Regions from separate parts of the Marinobacter sp. V34 genome, predicted to be linked through region 2. Evidence: riboswitches for the same ligand, from Rfam matches in the RefSeq annotation. Region 2 holds a riboswitch; the other holds the start of a gene.
What was found. A riboswitch is a leader RNA that binds a small molecule or an ion and turns the genes downstream of it on or off. The one in region 2 is predicted to bind cobalamin.
Positions count from the first base shown of each region.

Region 1 (7,860 bases), on a different contig from region 2:
AAATGCATGGCTTCGTCCCGCAGGATGTACTGCAGTTGCTCACCGGTGCCCCGCATCAGGCCCCGACGCTGTAATGCGAAGATGGGGCTGAAACCGTTGTAGAACCAGGCACCTTCAAACACTGCCGCGAAGAAGAGGTAGGACATAATGAATTCCTGCAGGTCGTCCCGGTTGCGCAGATTCATATCAGAGCGCATGGCGGCATCCAGCCGACGGTTGGCCATCTGGATCTTGCCGTTGATGGCTGGAACCACCCGATAGCGGTTGTAGATCTCGCTCTGGTCCAGGTTGAGGGTTTCAATGCAGTGCTGATAGGCCCAGGTGTGCATGGCTTCCTCGTACACCTGCCGCGCCTGATAAATCTGCAGTTCCGGGGCACTCATTTTTTCCATCACCGCCAGACCTATATTGCGCATGGCGAGGATGTCGGACGTCGTCAGATACGCCAGCACGTTCTCATACACGTGCTTTTCCGGTGCGGACAGGCGATGGTGGTAGTCGTGAACATCCTGCGCCATGTTCACATCCAGCGGCGTCCAGTGGTTCTTGTTGGCGTTCATGAAGTATTCCCAGGCCCAGGGATACTTGAAGGGTGCCAGCTGATTGATGTCGGTTTCACCGTTGATAACCCGCTTGTCATCGACATTGACCGGGGCCGGTCCGTCTTGGGTGGCCAGGCGGGTTTGAGTGTTTGATTCGTCGTCCCAGTTAAGCATCTGTTTACCTCACAATTCTTGGTGGCGGTCGGAGTTACTGGCAGGCTTCGCAATCCGGTTCATCAATGCTGCATACCTGTGGCTGCGGGGCCGCTACCGGGGCGGTTTTCTCGGCGCCCGTGGCCCCCAGTGAACGCAGGTAATAGGTGGTTTTCAGCCCCCGCTCCCAGGCCAGTTGGTACAGCTCGTCCAGCTTCCTGCCACTGGGTTGCGCCATGTAGAGGTTCAGGCTCTGGGCCTGATCCAGCCATTTCTGGCGCCTGGCCGCCGCCTCCACCAGCCAGCGGGCATCGATCTCAAAGGCGGTGGCGTACCGGGCCTTCAGTTCTGCCGGAATGCGATCAATCTGCTGCACACTGCCATCGAAGTACTTGAGATCGTTCACCATCACGTTGTCCCAAAGGCCTTCTGCTTTCAGATCACGCACCAGCGACGGATTGACCACGGTGAACTCGCCGGAGAGATTCGATTTCACGAACAGGTTCTGGTACGCCGGTTCGATGGACTGGGACACACCGACGATGTTGGAGATGGTCGCCGTTGGCGCAATGGCCATCACATTGCTGTTACGCATGCCATTGCGGGAGATGAGTTCCCGCACGGGCGTCCAGTCGAGGCGGGTGTCGGTGTTGAGGCTCAAATCGCCGTCACGGCGGTTCGCCTTCAGCAGATTAATGGAATCAATGGGTAAAACTCCCTCGTGCCACAACGAGCCTTCGTAGGTCTCGTAGGCACCGCGTTCACCGGCCAGCGCCGCCGAGGCCCGGATCGCGAAATAACTGATCTGCTCCATCGCCACATCGGCAAACTCCACCGCTTCCGGGCTGGTGTAGGGCAGATTGAGCCGATACAGCGCATCCTGGAAGCCCATCAGGCCCAGGCCAACGGGCCGATGCTTGAAATTCGAGTTCCTGGCCTGGGGCACTGCGTAGTAATTGATGTCGACCACATTATCGAGCATGCGAACCGCAGTATTAATCGTGCGTTCGAGGCGCTGGACATCCAGCTCACCGTTGTGGACATGGGCCGCCAGGTTGATGGACCCCAGGTTGCACACGGCGATCTCATCCGCACTGGTGTTCAGGGTGATTTCGGTGCATAGATTGGAGCTGTGCACCACGCCCCGGTGCTGCTGAGGCGATCGCAGATTGCATGGGTCCTTGAAGGCAATCCACGGATGACCGGTCTCGAACAGCACGGTCAGCATCTTGCGCCAGAGCTGTTTGGCAGACACCGTCTTGAACAGGGTGATCTCGCCCCTGGCTGCCATCGCCTCGTACTCCTCATAGCGTTCCCTGAACGCATTGCCGTACAGATCATGCAGGTCCGGAGTGTCGTTTGGCGAGAACAGGGTCCAGTCCTGATCACTGCGCATGCGTTCGATCAGTAGGTCCGGTACCCAATTGGCGGTGTTCATGTCATGGGTACGACGACGTTCATCGCCGGTGTTCTTGCGTAGCTCCAGGAACTCCTCAATATCCAGGTGCCAGCTTTCCAGGTATGCGCACACGGCGCCCTTTCGCTTGCCGCCCTGATTCACCGCCACCGCCGTGTCGTTCACCACTTTCAGAAATGGCACCACGCCCTGGCTGCTGCCGTTCGTGCCTTTGATATGGGAGCCCAGCGCACGGACCGGTGTCCAGTCGTTACCCAGGCCGCCAGCCCACTTGGACAACATGGCGTTGTCGCGGATGGCACCGTAAATACCTTCAAGGTCATCCTGTACGGTGGTGAGGTAGCAGGACGACAGCTGGGAATGGCGAGTACCACTGTTAAACAGGGTCGGAGTGGAGGCCATGTAGTCGAACGATGACAGCAGGTCGTAGAACTCAATGGCCCGGGCATTGGGGTCATCCTCCTGCAGCGCAAGGCCCATGGACACGCGCATGAAGAAGACCTGGGGCAATTCCAGCCGGTCACCTTTCCAGTTGAGGAAATAGCGGTCGTAGAGGGTCTGCAGGCCCAGGAAACCAAACTGATGGTCCCGCTCCGGCTTGAGGGCGGCACCCAGGCGTTCCAGGTCGAACGCCGCCATGGCGTCATCCAACAGTTCGTAGTGGATACCCTGTTCAATAAAGGTGCTCAGGGCCTGCGGGTAAATTTCCGCCAGCGGCAAACTTAGGGGCAGCTTCAGGGCGGTCGCGGTTTCCAGCCGAAGTTGTTCCAGCAGCAGGCGAGCGGTCACAGCACTGTAGTCAGGCTCCTGCTCAATGCGACCACGGGCAGTCATGATCAACGCAGACAACACCTCTTCCTCAGCGATACCGTCGTAAAGATTCCTCAGCGCCCCTTCCACCAGAGATTCACCATTGATGCCCTCCAATCCCTGGCTGGCACGTTCAACCTGGACTTTCATTAGCCCCAGATCCAGCGGTGCAACGTCGCCGCCCGCCTTCTTCACGGTCAGCGTGGGATGCGCCTCAACCGGCTCCAGGCTGGCCCGCTCCTGAGCATGAGCTTCCCGGTAGAGGACGTAAGCGCGGGCCACTTTCTGCTCCTCCGCACGCATCAACGCCAGTTCCACTTGGTCCTGAATATCTTCAATATGCACCTTCCCGCCGGCTTTCAAGCGGCGGCTGATGGCCTGCATGACCTGATTCGTAACCTGTTCCACGGAATCGTGGATACGGGCTGAGCCCGCGGCTTCATCGCCTTCGACGGCAAGAAATGCTTTGGTCACAGCAACGCTGATTTTGCTGGCGTTGAATCCAACCAGAGCGCCGTTACGTTTAATAACCTGTAGGGAAGCAGTGCTGGATGAGGCAGATTGGCCGGGCTCGGCCAGAGTGGCGGTAGACATGTCCGTTCTCCTGAGTACGCGTTTATGCAAAGACCTTCGCGTACGCAGGGGCGAGCATCGCTCTGAACAGAGACAACACAAAACCGATCTGCTCACCTTGATACGCGAAGGTGCAGTTGTGTTCCCAGGCAGGTCTTCGGACTCAGGGGCGTGAGCCTGTTGGCTCGGCCTTGCGTGGCGACTTCCCGGCATTCGCCAGTGTCTTTGTGCCACGCTCGTTCCCCAATACCGCTGCGCGTCAGTTCCGGAGTCTCACCGGATTCCCAGTACCGTGATAATCGCGATCAGTGATTGATTAACCTTTGATCGCTATATCTGGTACCAAGCCAAGGATATAAACACTATATAGGCTAAGATTAATCACAACAAGGCACTTTTCCGACAGAGACCGGTCAGTGAACAAAAGCATAGGAGCATCCCATGAGTCCTTTACGGAGATACCTGACGGCCGCCCTGGCGCTTTCGATGATCGCAGCCACAGCCCTGGCAGACAGTGCCGAAAACTCGCTGATCACCGCGTTTTCAGCCATAACGTCCCTGGAAGATGGCTGGGAACCGATGGAGTTTCCGAAGATCGACCGCCACAGTCGCTATCAGCTGACGGACGACAACGGCGAACAGGTGGTCGAGGCCACCACGGACAACAGCGCCTCCGGGCTTATTGCAAGGGTGTCTGTCGAACCCGGGGATTCGCTGATCCTGCGCTGGCGGTGGAAAGTGTCGAACGTCTATGAGCAGGGAAACGCCCGTAAAAAGGAGGGCGATGACTACCCCGCGCGAATCTACGTGGCTTTTGAGTTCGAGCCGGACGAAGCCGGCTTTTTCGAGCGCGCGAAACGCAAGACCGTGGAAGTGGTGTTCGGGGAGGAACTGCCGGGCAATGCGCTGAACTACATCTGGGCGAACCGGCTGCCGGTCGGAGAGATCGTTGCCAACCCCTTCACCGATACCACGATGATGGTCGCGGTGAACTCCGGCGTCACCAACACTGGCGAATGGGTCACGGTGGAACGCGATATCGTTGCGGACTACCGCAAGGCCTTTGACCGCGAGCCACCAAAGCTGGTGGGCGTCGCCATCATGTCGGATTCCGACAACACCGGAGCATCTGCTACTGCCTGGTATGGCGATGTCAGCCTGGTCAAACCAGATTGATGACGCAAAACAGGCCCACCGCACCCATCACGATGGTATAGGGAAACGCCATCACAACCATCCGCCCGTAGGACAACCGCACCAGCGGGGCGATTGCAGACGTCAGCAGAAACAGAAACGCTGCCTGGCCGTTGGGTGTGGCCACACTGGGTAGGTTGGTGCCGGTATTGATGGCGATGGCCAGCTCCTGGAAATGCTCGTAGTCGATACTGCCGGCGTCCAGCGCCTGTTTGATTTCACTGATATACACGGTGGCTACAAACACATTGTCGCTGATCATCGACAACAGCCCGTTCGCAATAAAGAACATGCCCGGCTGCTGATCCTGCGGCAGGCTGAGCACAAAATCGATGATCGGCTTGAACAGGTGTTGCTCGTGAATGACCGCAACAATGGCAAAAAATACGACCAACAGCGAGGTAAACGGCAACGACTCCTGAAAGGCTTTGCCGATCTGGTGTTCGTCTGTAACACCGGTGAACGAGGTGATCAGGATAATCACCAGAAGGCCAATCAATCCCACCTCTGCCAGGTGAAACGCCAGCCCAACAACCAGTACCAGAGCCGCCATCGCCTGCACCCACAGGGCAGCCTGGTCGGCTTTCGTGCGCTTGGTGCGCTCGTTGTCAGCAAACTCTTCCAGTACCTGGCGGACAGGCTTGGGCAACCGGGCGCCATACCCAAACCAGCGCAGCTTTTCCAAAAGCCAGCAGGTGGTCAGGCCGGCCACCAGCACCGGCAGGCTCACCGGCGCCATGCGCAGGAAGAAACTGACAAAGTCCCACCCTACTACCTTGGCGATCAGCAGGTTCTGGGGCTCGCCCACCATGGTGGAGACTCCCCCCAAGGCCGTTCCAATAGCACCGTGCATCAGCAGGCTACGCAGAAAGGCCCGGAACTTGTCCAGGTCTTCCCGGTGCAACTCAATCACGTGTTCATCGCTGTTGGCGTTGTGATCAGAGTGATGATAACCCTTGCCGGAGGCAACCTTGTGGTACACCGAGTAAAAACCGACAGCGACACTGATGATGACTGCGGTGACGGTAAGCGCGTCCAGGAACGCGGATAGAACGGCCGCAGCAGCACAGAACAGCAGTGACAACGCGGACTTTGACCGCACACCCACCAGGATCTGGGTAAACGTCACGAGCAGCAGCTCTTTCATAAAGTAGATGCCAGCCACCATGAACATCAGAAGCAGGATGACCGGGAAGTTCACCAACACCTCGTGGTACACCGCGTCCGCTGACGTCATACCCACCAACAGGGCTTCAATCGCCAGCAACCCACCGGGCAACAGTGGGTAGCACTTCAGCGCCATGGCCAGGGTAAAGATAAACTCCCCCACCAACGCCCAACCGGCCACGGCCGGGCCAAGGGTCCAGACAATCAGGGGGTTGGCAATCAGGAAAAGCAGGATAACCTGTTTGTACCAGGTGGGCGCATTACCCAGGAAGTTGTGGGTAAAGCCGGAGAGAACGGTTGTGGGCATTGCGGGAATCTTCTGAGTAAACGGTTTGTTGGAATTGTGTGGCAGAAGGCCCGCATCTTCCTTGATATATGTGTAACCGGTAATTCCCCAAAGGTACAGGGTGAGTGCCTATTTGGTCTTACATGAAACAAGGAAGAGTGGCCGGACGACCACTCAAAAGAGTTTCGTAATATTACTTAAAAACAGAGTCGGAATCGACTCTATTTTCAGCGCTCAGAGTTTGTTTTGCCCCTCGTCACTTTCCACTCGTGATCAGAATCGGTAGGAAACCGACGCCGTCACGTTACGCTCAGCGCCGAAGTAACAGAACTCCAGGCTGTTATAGCAGGACGCCACGTATTCCTTGTCCAGCAGGTTGTTCACATTCAGCCGGGTAGAAACGCCTTCCAGGCCGAGTTTGCTGAAATCGTAGCCCAGGGCCAGATCCACCAGAGTGTAGTCCGGCACCTTTTCAGTATTGGCGTCATCAGCGTAGATATCCGCGATGTGACGGACACCCAATCCGGCGTTGGCACCGTTGAGAACTCCCCGTGAGAACCGGTAGCCCGCCCACAGGGTCAGTTGGTGTTCCGGCACCTGGCTGGCGGTATTGCCCTCGCGATAGGCCTCGGACTTCTCAAAGGTGACGTCCGTGAACGCATACCCAGCCTGGACATTCAGGTTCTCCGTCAGCTGTGCTTTGGCCTCCAGTTCCACACCCTGGGATTCAATCTCGCCGATGCTGCGGTAGAAGGACTCCTGCGGCAGCTTGGTGGCCAGGTTTTCCTGTTGGATGCGGAACAACGAGAGCGTGTACAGATCCGTGGTTCCCACTGGCTGGTATCTCAGCCCGGTTTCAATCTGCTTGCCTTCACTGGGGGCCAGCAGGTCGCCGCTCTCGTCGGTATAAGCACTGGGCGAAAACGACGTGGAGTAGGAGACGTAGGGGGCGATGCCGTTGTCGAACAGGTAGAGCAGTCCGGCGCGGCCACTGAACTGGGTTTCGTCCAGCTCTGCCACGACACCGCTGTCACGATTGGTGTTCTCGATCTCCACCCAGTCGTGACGGCCACCCAACGTCAGCCGCCAGCCGCCGGTAGCCAGTTGGTCCTGCAGATAGACCCCGGTCTGTTTCTGCTTTCGGAGATTGCGCTGCGGGGGATACAGGGCGGTGGGTTCGGCACCGTACTCAGGATTAAACGCATCAATGGCCGGGAAGGCGCCCGACGGCCAGACCACATCGTTCTCACGCTGTTGGTAGTCCACCCCCACCAGAACGGTGTGATCCACGGCGCCGGTCGCCACTTCCCCCTGGATCTGGTTATCGACCGTAAGCGAATGCAGATCCTCATCGCCACCGGAGTAGAAACGGTTAAGCTCAGTGGCCGAGGCCCAGCCATAGGCATAGACCTGTTTCAACTCAACGTCCGAATCCAGATAGCGGGCTTTCTGCAAGACGGACCAATCGCGGTTGATTCGATGCTCCAGATCGTACCCCACCATGGTCATGTCGCGCCGGAACAGGTCGTAGTCCGGTTCGCCCTCAAAGAAGGTGTTGTCGATTTTCTGGCCATTGCGAGATTCCACCGTGCCCTCGTACGGCAAACCGCTGTGATAGCCACCCTCCGGATCGCGCTGGAGGTAAGCCAGCAGCGTCAGGCTGGTATCGTCGGTCATTTCCCAGGTCAGTGACGGGGCAATGGCGCGGCGATCCAGCT
Region 1 is NZ_JBUPZY010000002.1:233,474-241,333, forward strand. It holds gene AC0B60_RS04165 (ribonucleotide-diphosphate reductase subunit beta) at 1-716, opposite strand, end outside; gene AC0B60_RS04170 (ribonucleoside-diphosphate reductase subunit alpha) at 751-3,516, opposite strand; cobalamin riboswitch at 3,627-3,835, opposite strand; gene AC0B60_RS04175 (DUF3047 domain-containing protein) at 3,937-4,671, shown strand; gene nhaB (sodium/proton antiporter NhaB) at 4,658-6,163, opposite strand; gene AC0B60_RS04185 (TonB-dependent siderophore receptor) at 6,416-7,860, opposite strand, start outside.
Region 1: linked by a shared signal. The riboswitch ahead of AC0B60_RS04170 (ribonucleoside-diphosphate reductase subunit alpha) and the one ahead of AC0B60_RS03055 (TonB-dependent receptor plug domain-containing protein) in region 2 are both predicted to bind cobalamin.

Region 2 (7,860 bases):
CGTCCACCACCATTGAATGGCCCGGCGCCTCGCCCCAACCCTTTAGGCCGGGAATACCGGTATCAGCCAACGCCTGCTTGCTGGCGATTAGTGCTCCCTTCTGGCCGCCCTCGTTCAATCGTTTTTGCCAAAGTGCCTCGTACTCATCCAATCGGCTCAGTGCGACCTTGCGGTTAGGGTGCTGAATGTGTTCAATCAGATGCCGCAGGTCCCGGGTGCCCCGGCTCAACAGGCCGGTTGCCAGTTCCTTTTCACCCATCCCGTGCGCCTGCTCAAGCCGCTCATGCAAATAGCCCAGAGGTCCATGGACGATTTCCTGCTGCACAACCTTGGGCAAGGTTTCGAGATACTGACGGTAGGTACTGGCAGCCATCGAGGCAACATCACCGGCCATTTCCCTTAATGCGTGGGGATCATCCGGCAGGCTCACGCCTCGCTGCTGGAGCAGGTCGGTGAGGGCTTCCGGGCTCTCCGGCAGTGGGCCGGTTTCGTAGCCCTCGGCTTTAAGCCAGTGCAGCATTTCATATAGAGAAGCTGGCACATCGAGATTGTCCGCCCCAATATTCTGCCGGCCCGGTGGGTGATTGTAGTAGATGATGGCCACGCGCTTGTCGGCGTTGTCCTTGGCTTGCAGCGCCTGCCAGCGTTTCAGGCGGTCTGCGACGGCGCCTACCCGTTCCGGCGCCGGCTGGGTCAGAGTCAGGGCCACACCGGTGTTTTCGTCAATCACTTCCGGCTCCGCGGTAGCCAGCACCATAGGCTGACTGACACCCTGGAGCTCGGGCATCGCCAATTTGTAGTGAACCTTGTCAGACGGAATACCATCGATCGACAATTGCCATTGATTGGCGGTGCGGGAGGCCAGGCGCAAGCCCTTGATCACCGGAACATTCAACTGGACCAACGCTTCCGTGACCTGACGCCGACCTTCACCGCCTCCAATAATAAAGTCCTGAAGACTGACAATACCGGATAGTGTCGCCGGACCTACCGTTTCATTCAGGGAACGAACAGCCTCCAGGCTGGCACCTCCCCATCGGGACAGAATTGCAAAGCATTGTATCCCCCTGGACTCCAGAGCCGAACAGGTCGCGTCCAGCAATGCCCGGTCACCCGGGCGATCACCGCTATCCAGGTCCAGAAGGGCGACCACGGGGCCCGATTGCAGGCGTAGCTCCGCCGCGTTATCCGTGGCTTCGCCATTACGGTAATAGCGAATCAGCGCCCGAGGCGGTAGATCCGGCACGTCCAGATCCTCGCCCGCCTGAACAAGCAACCAGCGCAATAAGGCGTCCAGGTGTTGCGGGGTACGCCCCTGGTAAAGAGCCCGGCCTTCAAGCCAGGATTCCTGTGCGGGAAAACGGGCCTTAAGCTCCGACAGATGGACTTTCAGATCCGTATCGGGGTCCGGCGCTTTCATCAGGTTGTTCAGCGTAGAAGCATCCAGGGCCTCCAGGGCCTTGCGGCCATCGAGCCGCGACAGTGCTGTCAGCGCCCTGTCGCTATTAACCCCCAACACTGGAAACTCGCGAACGGCCGCCTGCTCACTCACTGCACGCTCAATCCGGCCCACCTGCTCTCCGAAAACCGCTGCCATCAATAAGGCATCGGCCTGGCTAATCAGATCATCAAGGGCGCTGTTGTTCAGGTTTGCCAACTGCTCGGGTGTGCGCAGAATAATGCGGTGATCTGGATGGGCTGTCAGGAAGCGTTCCGCACCAGCGGCCATCTCGGCAGCGGAACGCTCGGACACCACCCCAAATACCGTGGCGCCGAACACTGACTGGGACAGCATCAACAGAAGTCCCGAAAGACAGCCGAGCAACGGGCGGCTCAGAGTTCGATACAGACGTTCCATCATGCCCTTACCTCTCCTTGGTTGATCAAATGTCGTAGCGAATCGTCAACATGGCGGTGCGGCCAGCGGCTATATAGGCACTTCCGTCGAAGCGCTGCGCCGTGGCGTATTCTCTGTCGAGCACGTTGTCAACTGTCAGATTTGTGGTCCAATGGCTGTCAATTTCCCACTTTGCCCGCAGGTCCCAAGTGACAAAGCCGGCGATGCGCTCTTCATTTTCGGCATCGTCGTAACGATACCCTTGGCCCTTTACGGTCGTTCCCAACGACACTCGGCCGAAGTCCCGATCCAGATCCACCCGGAACTGTTTTCCGCTACGGCGACGAATTCGATTATCGGTCTCACGGTCGCGGGGGTCAGTTACCGATGCAGCCGCCTGCACTGTCCATTCGTCCAATTCCAGGCCAGCACTCAGTTCAACCCCTCGGATGCGTGCTTCATTAACATTAAACGGTGCGAACCGGCCGTCTCTGAAGACAAATACAATCAGGTCATCAGCATCTGTCTGATAGATCGCGGCATCCCAGAACCAACGCGTGTAATTCCCACCAATACCGAACTCCACACTACCTGCGGTTTCTGGTTTCAGGTCCGCATTACCAAAGTTGGGAAAGTAAAGGTCGTTGAACGTAGGTGCACGGAAAGACGTGCTGTAGCTCACCCTGAACCTATGGTTGCGATCCATATCGATGCCCATGGCAATCGCACCGGTTTCTTCACGCCCAAAAGCCTCGTTGTCGTCGGCGCGCAAACTCAGTTGAAAGTCCGTCGGACCAAAATTCAGCAAAGCCTGACCAAAAACAGCGGCGTTGGTGCGGCTGGTTTCGTCAAAGTCGGTGGTGCTTTCTACTTCATCCACCAACAGCTCACCACCCAGAATGTACTCATGGCGGCCAGCACTGATCTGGTTCTCCAGGCGAGCACTGCGAGTCTTTGTATCAAATACACTGTCACCAAAGTCATCGCGTGTTTCCTGTTCGTCGATGGACTCAGCCAGCAGAATACGCGTACGCCAGTAGTCGCTAAGAGGAGCTTCCAGGCGGACACCCAGGGTCTGGATAGCGAAGTCGGTATCCCCACCCTCGAACTCGGTATTGCCTTGGGCGCGCATGACTACAACCCCGGCTTCTCCACCGGAGTCAAATTGGTGAGCAACGGACGCCAGGGCGGACGTATTACGAAAGCCCTTGTCTTCCCCCCCTTCAACGATGGCCGTGCCGTCAGTTTCCAGATGGCTAGCGCTGAGACTGTATTTCATCCGGCCTTCAGTACCGGCTGTTCCAGCCACATACTCCTGGGTGTTAAAGTTGCCACCGCCGGCCTGGACCCATCCTTCATGGCCCTTTTCCGCGCTGTGGGTGAAGGCCTGAATAACACCGCCCACGGCATCGGCACCGTACAGGTTGCTGCGGGAACCCCGAACAATTTCTACCCTTTCCACCATTTGCGGCGGAAAATACTGCCAGGCCGCACTGCCACTGGTGGCAGAGCGCAAACGAATGCCATCCACCAAAAAAACGGTGGATTCGCTACCAGTGCCCCGGGTATACACTGTGGTATTTTTACCGAAAGAGCCGCTACTGGTGATATCGATGCCGGGTTGTCCCATCAGTAGCTCGTCGAACGTTTGAGGCTGCAAACGTTCGATAGCCTCTTCATCAATCACCGTGACCGATGAGTCACTTTCGCCCCGTGTCTTCGGGCCAAGCGTGGCCGTAACAACAATGGGATCGAGTGCCGAGACCATCATTTCTTCGTCGGCAAGTACATTGGAAACTGGCAGGAACGCAAGGGGAAAGCCGGATAACAGAACCGGCAAAGACTTCGGACAACTCATAATCAACACTCGCTGGCAAACCACGCGCACCCGCGTGATGGTTATTGTGTTGCGGAGTTTGAGTATGAGATTGGGGAGGCAGGATACGAGTCAGGGTACGGGTGTGAGACCGACGCAACTCTCCCACCGCCGTCGCCCTCCGCAACTTCCGGTGTGTATTCAGGCCGGTCTCCGGGCTTGCGAGTGGATCAGCCGATGGGCCGGTCCGAGGCAATCACCTTCCCATGCATGACGCACAGTGGCTTTTTTCGATTGCCTTTAGCTCGCTTACCGTTGCGGGGGCAGCGTCGGACTTTAACCGACTTCCCGTTTTAAGCTCTCCGGCGGCATTACGCCAAAAAGCTTTACCTGAACACGGTGTTCATCGAATCGGGCGCCAAACTAGCAGCCCTTATGTGCTAAATCAATACAGATTACTTAAATACAGTGCCTGGTCTAACCGCGTCCATTCCGGTTCAGAGCCGGGCAATCCAAACCGCAATGCTGCGGGATTCCCGAACTCGCGAACGAGGATTCCCCGCCTCGCGAGTTCAGCTGCAATGTTCGCAGCCCGGCCATGCCGAACGTATTTAAAAAGCGCTGTTCCAGTAACTCCTTCAAAGCCATGCCTCGACAGGCAGTCCGACAACCGTTGGCTTTCACTGTGCAACCGCTCAATCGTCGATGCCTGCCACTGGGTGTCCGCCAGCGCCCGACCCATGACAAATCGCGCGGGGCCACTGACCGACCAGGGCCCGATCATTGCCTCCAATCGGCCAATAATATTCGGGTCTCCCACCACAGCTCCGGCCCGCAGGCCCGCCAGGCCGAAAAACTTACCCAGTGATCTCATGACGACAAGGCCGGGGCTGTCGGTCGCATGCCCAACACTGAGCTCCGGGGTGGCATCGACAAATGCCTCGTCCACAATCAACCATCCACCGCGACGTTGCAGCCGATCATGCCAGCTTAACAACCGGCTCGGATCGACAGCGTGACCGGTGGGGTTGCTTGGATTGATCCAGACCAAAACATCCAGCTCATCCAGCCAGCCTTCGTCATCATCCTCTTGCTGGTCGTCGCCAATCTCGATCACCTGATGGCCAGCAACAGCCCAGCTGTGACTATGCTCCCGGTAACCCGGAAAGGGCACACCAACCCGGCACGGCGATCGTAAACGGGGCAAGTGCATGATGGCCGCCTGGCTGCCGGCCAGGGCCATACAAGCGGCGGCATCCGGTGCACCTGACCATTGCCTGATGCGCTGCTCCAGGCCATCGTCAGGCTCCGGAAGGCGACACCAGACCTCTTCCGGGATCGCCGGAACAGGCCAACCACGCGGATTGATACCGGTGGACAGGTCCAGCCATTGATCCAGGGGGATGCCCGCTTTATTCGCGGCGGCGCGTAACCGGCCACCATGCTCCGGCGGTGACAAACTCACGTTTCAGTACCCTGCTCGTGGGCGACCATTATTCACCCGGCACCCAAAGTACGTCGTCTTTTCCCTGATTATTCGCATGTCTGGCAAGAACGAACAGCAAATCAGACAGCCGGTTCATGTATTCCAGCACCAGTGAGCTGATGTTCTGTTCTTCCTGCAGTTGAACAATAATTCGCTCGGCCCGACGCGTCACGGTACGGGCATGATGTAGGTGCGTTGCGGCCGCATTGCCCGCGGGCAGGATAAAGGAGCGAAGCGACGGAATGTCCGCGTTAAACCGATCGATTTCCTCCTCAAGTTCAACCGTTTTACCCTCGGCAAGCCTGAGTGGCGGATATTTCGGGCTCTCCACGATCGGGGTGCACAGATCCGCCCCGACATCGAACAGATCGTTCTGAATGCGCGCCAGTATAGCGTCCAGCTCTTCATCCACATGCAGTCGCGCAAGACCAATCACCGCGTTGGCTTCATCCACCGTGCCGTAGGCTTCCACACGCAGGTCATACTTCGCGACGCGGCTGCCGTCGCCAAGGCCGGTATCGCCCTTGTCTCCGGTTTTCGTATAGATCTTGGTGAGCCTGACCATTCATGCCTCCCGTGAACCAGTTCTGTCAGCATTCGAAGCCGGTCAGATTACAGGTTTTTCGCGATAGGTTCCCCACATCCCTTTGAGAGTTTCAACAATGTCGCCCATCGAAGCACCCTCTTTCACCAACTCGATGGTGATGGGCATGAGGTTGGCCGACTCATCTTCAGCCTGCTCTTTCAGTTGCCTGAGCATACCTTGGACCTTTTCCTCGTCGCGATTGTCTTTGACCCGGTTCAGGCGCTCAATCTGCCGGCGCTCGGTTTCGGGATCGTGGGGATGGGTTTCGATTTCAACATCCTCTTCGTCCTGCACGAACATGTTGACGCCGATCACCGACCGCTCACCGCTGGCCTTGCGCAGCGCAAAATCGTAGGCGGAATCGGAGATACCCCTCTGGAAGTAACCGTCGTCGATGCACTGCAATGTGCCGCCGAGCTCCTCCACCTCATCGAGAATCTTCCAGACTTCCCGTTCGATCTCATCGGTAAGATTCTCGACGTAGTAGGAGCCGCCCAACGGGTCCACCACCTGGGTGATGTTGGTCTCGTAGGCGATGATCTGCTGGGTTCGCAGGGCGATACGCATTGCTTCTTCCGTTGGAATGGCGAACGCCTCGTCCATACCGTTGGTGTGTAGCGACTGTGCGCCCCCCAGCACGGCGGACAGCGCCTGAAGTGCCGTACGGATCGGGTTGATGGTGTACTGCGGCTTGGTCAGGGTTGCTGCAGCGGTCTGGGCATGAAAACGAAGCCTGCTGGCCTCGGGTTTCGTGGCACCAAACTTTTCCCGCATGATCTTTGCGTACACCCGTCGGGCTGCGCGGAACTTCGCAATTTCTTCGAAGAAATCCGCCTGGCTGACAAAGAAGAAGGACAGCCGCGGCCCGAACTCATTCACGTCCACGCCCGCGTCGATGGCGGTGCTGACGTACTCCATGGTGGTTGCCATGGTATACGCCACTTCCTGGACCGCTGTCGAACCGGCCTCAGAAATGTGATAGCCGGAGATGTTGATGGGGTTGTACCGTTTCATGTTTTCGGAGCCGTACTGAATACAGTCCCGCACCAGACGAACCGACGGCCGCACCGGGAATATCCATTCCTTCTGGGCGATGTATTCCTTGAGAATGTCGTTCTGGATGGTGCCCGACAGGTCATTGAGATCGTACCCCCGCTTCTGCGCCAGGGCGATGTACATGGCGTAGAGAATCCAGGCCGACGGATTGATGGTCATGGATACGGAGATCTTGGTCAGATCGATATCGTCGAACAGCTCCTCCATATCAGCGAGGGTATCAATGGCAACGCCTTCACGGCCCACCTCACCCTGGCTCATGGCGTGGCTGGAGTCGTAGCCCATCAGGGTTGGCATATCAAAGTCGATCGACAGACCTGTCTGGCCCTGGGCGATCAGGTACTTGAAGCGACCGTTGGTCTCCCTTGCTGTACCAAAGCCGGCAATCTGGCGCATGGTCCAGTTCCTGCCCCGGTACATGGTGGGGTATGGCCCCCGGGTAAAGGGATACTGCCCGGGAAAGCCGATGTCCTCAAAGGAGGTGTTTTTGACATCCAGTGGTGTGTAGGTGCGTTTCGTCGGCATTCCGGACGCTGTGACGTACTCCGGCTTGCTCTCCGGCGCCCGCTTGATAAAAGACGACACCTCGTTTTGCTCCCACTGGTCAAACTCTTTCTCGATGTGCTTGAGTGCAGCTGGGTCATACTGGTCAGTGTGCTTCATGAATGGTCTCCTTCATGGCTTTTAGCAAGGTTACGGCGGCTCCGTGGGGGTCCAGCTCCCGCCGGGTAACCTTCTTGAGCAGCTCTTCGGTTTGCGACCTGCTGTCACGTGCAAAGTTGTCCCGCACAATCTCTTCAGCAACTTTCACCACCCGGGTTAAGGCAATCTGGTGACGCCGCTGGGTGATCTCGCCACTTTTTTCCAGGTGTTCCGCGTGGCGATCAATGGCGGCCATCAACTCGTCAAAGCCGCTATGCTTTTCGGAACTGGTCGGCACCACTGGCACCCGCCAGATTCCCTCTCCAGGCTCCAGGCTCATCATCAGCATGGCCTTGAGTTCCTGAATGGTTTTATTGGAGTCCGGCCGGTCTGCCTTACTCACCACATGGACATCGGCAATTTCCAGAACGCCAGCC
Region 2 is NZ_JBUPZY010000001.1:645,552-653,411, reverse strand. It holds gene AC0B60_RS03060 (cobaltochelatase subunit CobN) at 1-1,861, opposite strand, end outside; gene AC0B60_RS03055 (TonB-dependent receptor plug domain-containing protein) at 1,884-3,695, opposite strand; cobalamin riboswitch at 3,841-4,062, opposite strand; gene cobD (threonine-phosphate decarboxylase CobD) at 4,099-5,118, opposite strand; gene AC0B60_RS03045 (cob(I)yrinic acid a,c-diamide adenosyltransferase) at 5,147-5,704, opposite strand; gene AC0B60_RS03040 (methylmalonyl-CoA mutase family protein) at 5,747-7,444, opposite strand; gene meaB (methylmalonyl Co-A mutase-associated GTPase MeaB) at 7,431-7,860, opposite strand, start outside.